Regions from separate parts of the Streptomyces sp. AK010 genome, predicted to be linked through region 1. Evidence: riboswitches for the same ligand, from Rfam matches in the RefSeq annotation. Region 1 holds a riboswitch; each other region holds the start of a gene.

Region 1 (2,191 bases):
TCACGCAGAAGCCCAGCGGCACCCGGTAGGCCCGCCACAGCCGCCGGCCGGGCACCCCGGCAGGCCCCAGCAGCACCACCAGGGCGGTCAGGAGGACCAGGGCCGCGCCCGGCCAGGGCGGCAGCGAGATCGCGAGCACGGTGAGGCCGAGCCCGAGCACGGCCTTGTCCACGGGATGGCGGCGGCGCCAGCGACTGCTGTGCGCCGCCGCGTCGATCGGCAGCACCCGGGCTCAGTCCTGTTCTGCGGTGGACTTCCCGGCGGCGCCGGCGAGCGCGCTGTCGGCCTCCCGCTCCAGCGCCCGCTGCTCACCCTGCCTACGGCCCCGGCGCAGACCGAAGTAGTAGGCGAGGACACCGGCGCCGAGAGCCGCCTGGAGGGCGAACAGGGCCGACTCGATCTCACCGGACGGCGGCTCGTACAGCGGTGAGAACCACGGCTCGTAGTCCGGCTTCAGCTCGGTGATCGCCGTCTCGGCCTCGCCGTCGGACCCCGCGAACGGCTCCTTCTTGTGGTCGCCGAGCCCGAGCGCCAAGGGAAGCACCGCGAGCGCGGCCACGGCGAGCAGCAGCGCCAAGTTGATCTTCGTGTTCCTCTTCATCGGGTCACCGCCTCGGTCTCCGTCCGCGCCTGCTTCTTGGCGAGGAGCACGCCCAGCCGGGTCAGTTCGCCCTTGCTGGACTGCACCAGCAGCCGCATCACAAGCACGGTCAGCAGACCCTCGCTCACCGCGAGCGGAACCTGGGTGACGGCGAAGATGGAACCGAACTTGCCGAGCGCGCCCAGGAATCCGCTTGCTGGGTCGGGGAAGGCGAGCGCCAGCTGCACGCTGGTGACGCAGTAGGTGGACAGGTCGGCGACGAACGCGCCGGAGAACACCGCCACCATCAGCGGGGCGTTGGAGCGCCGCAGCAGCTTGTAGAGGGCGTATCCGGCCCAGGGGCCGACGATCGCCATGGAGAAGACGTTGGCCCCGAGCGTGGTCAGGCCGCCGTGCGCGAGCAACAGCGCCTGGAACAGCAGGGTGATGGTGCCCAGCACCGCCATGATGGGCGGCCGGAACAGGATGGCTCCGAGGCCCGTGCCGGTGGGGTGTGAGCAACTGCCGGTCACGGACGGCAGTTTCAGGGCGGACAGGACGAACGTGAAGGCGCCGGACGCACCCAGGAGCAGAGTGCTCTCGGGGTGCTCGCGCACTTCACGGGTGAGTGACCGGACCCCGTGGACGACGAACGGCGCCGACGCGACGCCCCAGGCGACCGCGTGCGCCGGAGGAAGGAAACCCTCGGCAATGTGCATGGCTCAGCAGACCCTCTCCAGCACCTCGTGGATGGTTGACGCGCCTTGGCCGGTCTCCTGGCTGACGGGTACCACCGCCCGGACTCCGCCTTCCCGGGTCACAAGGACCCAGTGGCTGCCCGTGAGGGCCGGAGCCGGACTTCCCGATTCACAGTGGCGAGGGCCGCACCGGCATCACACCGGATTTCCCGTTCACCAAGGCCTGGTGACAATAAGGCCGGGGTAAGGGCGATGACAAGCCACCCAAGGGGCGCGCAAGAGGGCGCCCGCTCGCACACCGGCGCATCCCCCGGCTGATCCACGTGCTCCGGTCAGGGGTCCGCCGTGCGGCGTCCGGGCCGCGTCAGTCGTCGCCTCCGTCGCCGTCGCCCTCCCCGTCCTTCCCGGCTCGGCGCGGCTTCTCCGGCTTCGGCTTCTCCGGCCCGCCGGGGCCCGCCTCTTGGGTCGCAGGGGCGGTGCCGGGCGCGGACGCGACAGGCGTCGGGGATGCGGTCGGCGCGGAGGGAGTGACATCGGCCACGCTGCCGGTGGCCGGCGCGTCGGCCACCGCCGGACCGGCCCCGGGACCGGCCTCGGAATCGGAGGACGAAGAGGACGCGGAGTCGGTGGACGGCGTGGCGGCGGGGCTGCTCGCGCTCGGGGACGCGTCCGGCTCCGTGCCCTCCGCGGTCGTGTCGGGCGAGAACCAGCGCATGCCGATGAGCATCGCGGCGAGGAAGAGCGCCGCGGCGGCTGCCGTCGCGGCCAGTCGCGACCGGTTGCCCGGGCCGCCCCGCCCGCGGGAGCGTCCCGAACGCCCCGCCTGGGCCGCCCGGGCCGCGCTGCGGTGCCCCGGAGTCGCGGGCAGGGCGTACGTGGTCGGACTGCCGGCCCCGGCCGCCGGGTACGGGCC
Region 2 (2,191 bases), on a different contig from region 1:
CGGGGTCGAGCAGTTCCAGGCCGTCGAAGTAGCGCGCGATCTGCTCGGGGCTGCGCAGGATGTACGGGATCGAGCCGCCGTCGTTGTACTGCTGGATGGCCCGGACGTACTCCTCGCTGGTGTCGGTGGAGTCGTACTGCACGAGGTAGCTGCCGGGGGGCAGGGCGTCCACCAGCCGGCGCACGATCGAGCGGGCCTCGTCGTGGTCCTCGATGTGGCCCAGGATGCCCATCAGCATGAGGGCGACGGGCTGGTCGAAGTCGAGGGTCTTCCCGGCCTCCCGGACGATGGCGCCGGGGTCGCGCAGGTCGGCGTCGACGTAGTTGGTGACGCCTTCCGGCGTGCTGGTGAGCAGGGCACGGGCGTGGGCCAGCACCAGCGGGTCGTTGTCGGCGTAGACGATCCGGCTCTCCGGGGCCACCCGCTGGGCGATCTGGTGGGTGTTGTCCACGTTGGGCAGGCCGGTGCCGATGTCCAGGAACTGGCGGACGCCCTCCTCGGCGGCGAGGTGGCGCACGGCGCGGGCGAGGAAGTAGCGGGCGGCGCGGGCACCGGTCTCGATCCCGGGGAAGACCTCACGGAACGCGTCACCGGCCACCCGGTCGACCTCGTAGTTGTCCTTCCCGCCCAGCCAGTAGTTCCAGATCCGGGCCGAGTGCGGCACCGAGGTGTCGATCTTGGGGAACGGCTCCTGCTCCGTCATGGACGCTCCTGCGGTGTGTGGTCGTAGGAAGCCCCACGTTAGCCGGTCGGCGCCCCGAAGAGGATCAACTCCTGTGCGGCACCAGGGAGTTCCTCAGATCCGCCTCGGTCCCCCCTCTCACCTGACCGGCGGCCCCGTACCGTGGGGCCCCGGTCCCCTCGGCCCGTTTCCCACGTGCGGGTACAGTGAGCGGGTCGTCATCACACCGTACGGGGGGAAGCCGGTGCAATTCCGGCGCTGACCCGCAACCGTGAACCGCCGCCCGAGGTGGTGAGCCGGATCGCCCCGTACGGTTTCGTGACCGGCTCACGTGCCCGGCGGTCCGCCGGTGCACGGCACCGTCGAGGTATACGGAGCCGAGCCGCCGGGGGGTGCCCCGTGCTGCCCGGCTCCCCCACAGGGAGAGGCACCCGCCGATCATGAACGTCCGCCGCAGCGCCGCGGTCCTGGCCGCCGTCGCCGTGGTCGGCGCCGCCACCCCGGCCGCCGCCGACCCGTCCCCGTCGCCCTCCCAGGCGTTCCCGTCCGCCCTGTACGGCGGCACGGACCCGAAGTACGACGGTGTCTGGCGCCAGTCGCTCGCGCTGCTCGCGCAGGACACCGTGGGTGTGAAGCCGGCGGCGAAGTCCGTGCAGTGGCTGGCGCGGCAGCAGTGCGAGAACGGCTCCTTCGCCGCGTACCGCCCCGACCCCACCGCCGCGTGCGACGCCAAGACCATGCTGGACACCAACGCCACGTCCGCCGCCGTGCAGGCCCTCACCGCGCTCGGCGGGCACGACGACGTCACCGGCAAGGCCGTCGGCTGGCTGAAGTCCGTGCAGAACGAGGACGGCGGCTGGGGCTATTCGCCCGGCGGTGCCAGCGACACCAACTCGACGTCGGTCGTCATCGGCGCGCTCGCCGCCGCGGGCGAGAAGCCCGACCAGGTCGTCAAGGGCGGCAAGTCACCCTACGACGCGCTGCTGAAGCTCGCCCTGCCCTGCGGCGGGGACGACGACGGCGCCTTCGCGTTCCAGCCGGACAAGAAGGGCGAGCTCGCCGCCAACGCGGACGCCACGGCGGCCGGTGTGCTCGGGGCCCTGGGCAAGGGCATGGTCGTCGAGCCCGGCGAGAAGTCCGACGCGACCTGCGAGAAGGCCGGGACGCCGGAGCAGGCGGCGGCGAACGGCGCGGGCTACCTCACCGCCGCCCTGGCCAAGGACGACGGGCACCTGATGTCCGCGCCGGCCGGTGCCGAGCCCCAGCCCGACTACGGCAACACCGCCGACGCGGTCGTCGCGCTCGCCGCGCAGGGCGCCACCGCGCAGGCGGAGAAGTCCGTGCGGTGGCTGGAGAAGAACTCCGCGGCCTGGGCCGCGCAGAGCGGTCCGGCCGCCTACGCCCAGCTGATCTTCGCCGCCCACGCGACGGGCACGAACCCGCGCGACTTCGGCGGCGCGGACCTCGTGAAGCAGCTGGGCGCCACGGGCCCGGCCCCGCAGGCCGCGG
Region 3 (2,191 bases), on a different contig from region 1:
CATCGCGCTGGGCACGTACCTGGGTGGCTGGCGCATCATCCGCACCATGGGCAAGGGCCTGACCGACCTCCAGCCGCAGCAGGGCTTCGCCGCCCAGACCTCCGCGGCCACGGTCATCCTCGCCTCCTCGCACCTCGGCTTCTCCCTCTCCACGACGCACTCCGTGTCCGGCTCGGTGATGGGCGCCGGGCTCGGCCGCAAGGGCGGCGTGGTCCGCTGGTCCACCGCGACGCGGATGTTCGTCGCGTGGGGTCTGACGCTGCCGGCGGCGGCCCTGGTGGGCGCTCTCGCCGAGTACGTCACCGGCTTCGGCAGCTGGGGCACCGCCGTGGTGGCGGTCTTCCTCATCGCCTCCAGCGCGGCGATCTGGAAGCTGTCGCGGCGCGAGGTGGTCGACCACACCAACGTCAACGACACCGACGACGCGGAGCCCGCGGGCGTGGTCACCACGGCGATGGCCGCGGTGACGCCGCCCCCCGCGACTGGTTCGGCCAAGGCGTCGGAGGACCCGATCCCCGCGTTCCCGTCGCAGGCCACCGCCGAGCGCACGCCGACCACGACCACCACGGTCTGACCCCGCCACCGGTTACAAGGAAGAGTCTCCGATATGAAGATCGACTGGGCGGCCCTCGGTTCCGTCTTCGGTATCAGCCTCGTGGTCACCGTGGCCCTCGTCGGCCTGTTCACCCTCGGCATCACCGGCCTGTCGCGCCGCGAACGTGCGGTGGCGGAGGGCGGATCCGCGGGGCTCGCGGTCACCGGCGCGTACGCCTGTTTCGCCGCGTGTGCGGCGGCCGTGGGATACGGGATCTATCTGATCGTGGCCTGAGGGCCTGACCGCACGTCGTGTCCACCGGGCGGCACGGAACTCCGGTTCCGTGCCGCCCGGTCGTCGTGTGTACGCAAGGGGGCGATGTGGGGTTCTCCACACTCTCCCCTCGCAGGTCAACGGCAAGTTGACGGCGGTTCCCGGCCGTGGTGGACTGCCGGGGCCAATACGGCGGCAGGAGAGGAAGCCGGTGAAAGTCCGGCGCGGTCCCGCCACTGTCACCGGGGTAGCGATCCCCGGGAGCCAGGAACTCTCACCGCCGGTCTAGTCGAACCAGGGCGTGGACACCCTGAGTGAGGACACATATCGCCATGCGCGGCTGCCGATCGAGGTTCAACACCCCACCCCTGCCCGCCCTCCTGGCCGGCTGAGCCCATGGGTGCCGGTCGCGTCTTCGCGTACGGCGCCGCCGCCGGCCTGATCGGTGACCTGCTGCTCGGTGATCCTCACCGGGGGCATCCGGTCGCCGCGTTCGGGCGGGCCGCGGGTGCCGTGGAACGGGTGTTGTGGCGGGACCACCGCGGGTGGGGCGCGCTGCACACCGCCGTGTGTGCCGGAGGGGCCGTCGCCCTCGGGTCCGTCGCCGCGCGTGCCGTGCGGCCGTCCGCCGTCGCCTCCATCACGCTGACCGCAGCCGCCACCTGGGCCGTCGTCGGGGGTACGTCGCTGGCCCGGGAGGCGCGGACCATCGGGCGTGCCCTGGAGGCCGGGGACGTCGAGGCCGCCCGGGCCCGGCTGCCGCATCTGTGCGGGCGGGACCCGCAGGCCCTCGACGCCGACGGCATGGCCCGGGCCGTGGTCGAGTCGGTCGCCGAGAACACCTCCGACGCCGTGGTGGGGGCGCTGGTGTGGGGGGCCGTCGGCGGGGTGCCGGGGCTGCTCGGGTTCCGGGCCGTCAACACCCTGGACGCCATGGTCGGGCACAAGTCGGCCCGGTACCGCCGGTACGGGTGGGCCTCCGCGCGGCTGGACGACCTCGCGGGATGGCCCGGAGCGCGACTGACCGCCGTGCTCGCCGTGCTGGCCGGGCCGGATCCGCGGGGGGCCGTGCGGGCGTGGCGGGCCGACGCGGTGCGGCATCCGAGTCCCAACGCCGGTCCCGTGGAGGCCTCGTTCGCGGGGGCGCTCGGGGTGCGGCTGGGCGGGACGCTCTCGTACGGCGGGCGGGTGGAGCACCGGCCCGTGCTGAACACGCGGGGGCGGGCCGTCGGCACGCACGACGTCGAGCGGGCCGTGCGGCTGTCGAAGCGCGTGACGTGGCTCGCGCTCGGGGTGTGCGCGGGCGCGCGGTTGCTGACGAGTGCGCGGTTGTCCAGGAGCGCGTCCGGTCGCTCGGGAGTGCGCCGTCGCTCAAGGGCGCGC
Region 4 (2,191 bases), on a different contig from region 1:
CACGGCGTTCGTCCTGAACGTGGTGGTGACGGTGGTCCTGACCTTCGTCCTGAAGGCCCTGAAGGCCCCCGACGGCGTCGACGAGACCAAGCCGGAGGACTACACGGCGGACGCGGGCGACCCGGGGGTCCAGGTGGAGCTTCCGCCTGCGACCGCGGGATCCGCGCACTGAGTCCTGCACAGCGGGGGCGGGCCGTCGGGGGATCCCGGCGGCCCGTCGTCGTATCCTCCCAGGGGCACACCTACCCCGTGCCCTAGTCGCGCGTGCGTGTGGCCATGGCATGCCAGAAGCGGTCCAGTTCGCGGACGCGCATGCTCACCCAGGGCGGTGTCTTCCGGCGCAGCAGCCTCGGGAACCAGCGGCGCAGGCGTCCGGGCAGCAGAGCCTGCTGCTGGCGGCAGAACGGCTCCCGGATCTCTCCATGGGGCACGCCCCGTGACGGGTACGGGCAGAGTCGGAACTGCAGTCGGGCAGGCATGTGGTGCCGGGCTGGGGCGGGGTCGCGGTACCGGGCCGCAGCGGTTCGCGGTTCGTACGGAGACACGGCGGAAGCGGCATGCCGGACTGCTCCGCGCGGATCATGCGCTCCTCGACCTCGTCGGGGCGCCCGTCCCTTCTTCGGGCGGGTGGTGCCTCGGGCCTCAAGACGGATGGTCAGACTGTGCCAGTGGCCGACGAAGCCGCGGCTGGTCCACTTTGCCGCCCGGCGCAGATCACTGTCACCGTCGGCGCGTTGCGCGGCCGCTCCTTGCCCGGCGTGCGACGGACGGCCCTCGTCATGGCGTTTGCTCCCTCCGAGAGGGTTCCCGCTGCGGAGGATCTGACGGGCGCCGGCACCTACTTCCATGGAAAGCACTCCAAGGCGCCCCGCAACCCGGTGGGACATGCCCCGAGGGATCACTCTCCTCATCCATCAGCTGACGCTCCGACACCACCGCGACACAACATCTGGGGGTGCCGACCGAGCCCGGCACAAGATGTATGCTCATGCTCGCTGTCGCCGCAGGGGAATCCGGTGGGAATCCGGAACTGTCCCGCAACGGTGTACCCATGCCCATATAGGCGCACGGGAGTCAGTCCGAGGACCTGCCGACAGCGCACCCGGCCACCCGGCCGGTGTGCCCTGACGTCCGGGCCTCGTGGAATGGGCCGGTGGACGCGACGCCGCGTGCGCTCGTGTGCTGCCCCCCGCCCTCGACGAGGCCCCGTGCCGAGCGAGGGAGAGCCCCACGTGACCATCGCGCCAGCCGAACCGGTCTCAGCCGCCGAGGAGGAGCACGACGCTCCCGGTACCGCGCTGCTGCGGACCCTGACCGAGCTGACCGCCGACCTCCCCGACGCCGACCCCGGCCGGGTCGCCGCCGCCGCGCTGCGCGGCCGGTCCGCCGCCGCGGACGAAGCGGAGTTGCGGGGGCTTGCGACGGAGGCCGCGGCCGGTCTGATCTCCGAGGACCCCGCCTACTCCCGGCTGGCCGCCCGGCTGCTGACCATCGGCATCCGCGAGGAGGCCGCCTCGCAGGGCGTCACGTCCTTCACCGAGTCCGTGGCGGTCGGCCACCGCGAGGGCCTCATCGCCGACCGGACCGCCGAGTTCGTACGGCTGCACGCGGCCCGGCTCGACGCCCTGATCGACACCGGCGCCGACGACCGCTTCGGCTACTTCGGCCTGCGCACGCTGCACAGCCGCTATCTGCTCCGGCACCCGATCACCCGCAAGGTGGTCGAGACACCCCAGCACTTCATGCTGCGGGTGGCGAGCGGCCTCGCCGAGGACGACACCACCCGCGCGCTGGAGGAGGTGGCGTCCCTGTACGGGCTCATGAGCCGCCTCGACTACCTCCCCTCCTCCCCCACCCTCTTCAACTCGGGCACCCGGCACCCGCAGATGTCGTCCTGTTACCTCCTCGACTCCCCCAAGGACGAGCTGGACTCCATCTACGACCGGTACCACCAGGTGGCCAGGCTGTCGAAGCACGCCGGGGGCATCGGGGTCGCCTACTCCCGCATCCGCGCCCGCGGTTCGCTGATCCGCGGCACCAACGGGCACTCCAACGGCATCGTCCCGTTCCTGAAGACCCTCGACGCCTCGGTCGCCGCGGTGAACCAGGGCGGCCGGCGCAAGGGCGCGGCGGCGGTCTACCTGGAGACCTGGCACGCCGACATCGAGGAGTTCCTGGAGCTGCGCGACAA

The links. A riboswitch is a leader RNA that binds a small molecule or an ion and turns the genes downstream of it on or off. The one in region 1 is predicted to bind cobalamin.
Region 2: it holds a riboswitch for cobalamin, as region 1 does, so the genes downstream of both, HDC93_RS24225 (prenyltransferase/squalene oxidase repeat-containing protein) here and HDC93_RS16705 (energy-coupling factor ABC transporter permease) in region 1, are expected to answer to the same signal.
Region 3: it holds a riboswitch for cobalamin, as region 1 does, so the genes downstream of both, HDC93_RS11375 (cobalamin biosynthesis protein) here and HDC93_RS16705 (energy-coupling factor ABC transporter permease) in region 1, are expected to answer to the same signal.
Region 4: it holds a riboswitch for cobalamin, as region 1 does, so the genes downstream of both, HDC93_RS24925 (ribonucleoside-diphosphate reductase subunit alpha) here and HDC93_RS16705 (energy-coupling factor ABC transporter permease) in region 1, are expected to answer to the same signal.

The regions. Positions count from the first base shown of each region.
Region 1 is NZ_JACHCX010000007.1:314,530-316,720, reverse strand. It holds gene cbiQ (cobalt ECF transporter T component CbiQ) at 1-226, opposite strand, end outside; gene HDC93_RS16710 (energy-coupling factor ABC transporter substrate-binding protein) at 233-601, opposite strand; gene HDC93_RS16705 (energy-coupling factor ABC transporter permease) at 598-1,299, opposite strand; cobalamin riboswitch at 1,329-1,514, opposite strand; gene HDC93_RS16700 (serine/threonine-protein kinase) at 1,643-2,191, opposite strand, start outside.
Region 2 is NZ_JACHCX010000013.1:113,012-115,202, forward strand. It holds gene HDC93_RS24220 (SAM-dependent methyltransferase) at 1-703, opposite strand, end outside; cobalamin riboswitch at 873-1,010, shown strand; gene HDC93_RS24225 (prenyltransferase/squalene oxidase repeat-containing protein) at 1,123-2,191, shown strand, end outside.
Region 3 is NZ_JACHCX010000005.1:56,119-58,309, forward strand. It holds gene HDC93_RS11365 (inorganic phosphate transporter) at 1-574, shown strand, start outside; gene HDC93_RS11370 (hypothetical protein) at 608-829, shown strand; cobalamin riboswitch at 947-1,105, shown strand; gene HDC93_RS11375 (cobalamin biosynthesis protein) at 1,205-2,191, shown strand, end outside.
Region 4 is NZ_JACHCX010000014.1:20,128-22,318, reverse strand. It holds gene mctP (monocarboxylate uptake permease MctP) at 1-172, shown strand, start outside; gene HDC93_RS38720 (hypothetical protein) at 255-431, opposite strand; cobalamin riboswitch at 976-1,110, shown strand; gene HDC93_RS24925 (ribonucleoside-diphosphate reductase subunit alpha) at 1,233-2,191, shown strand, end outside.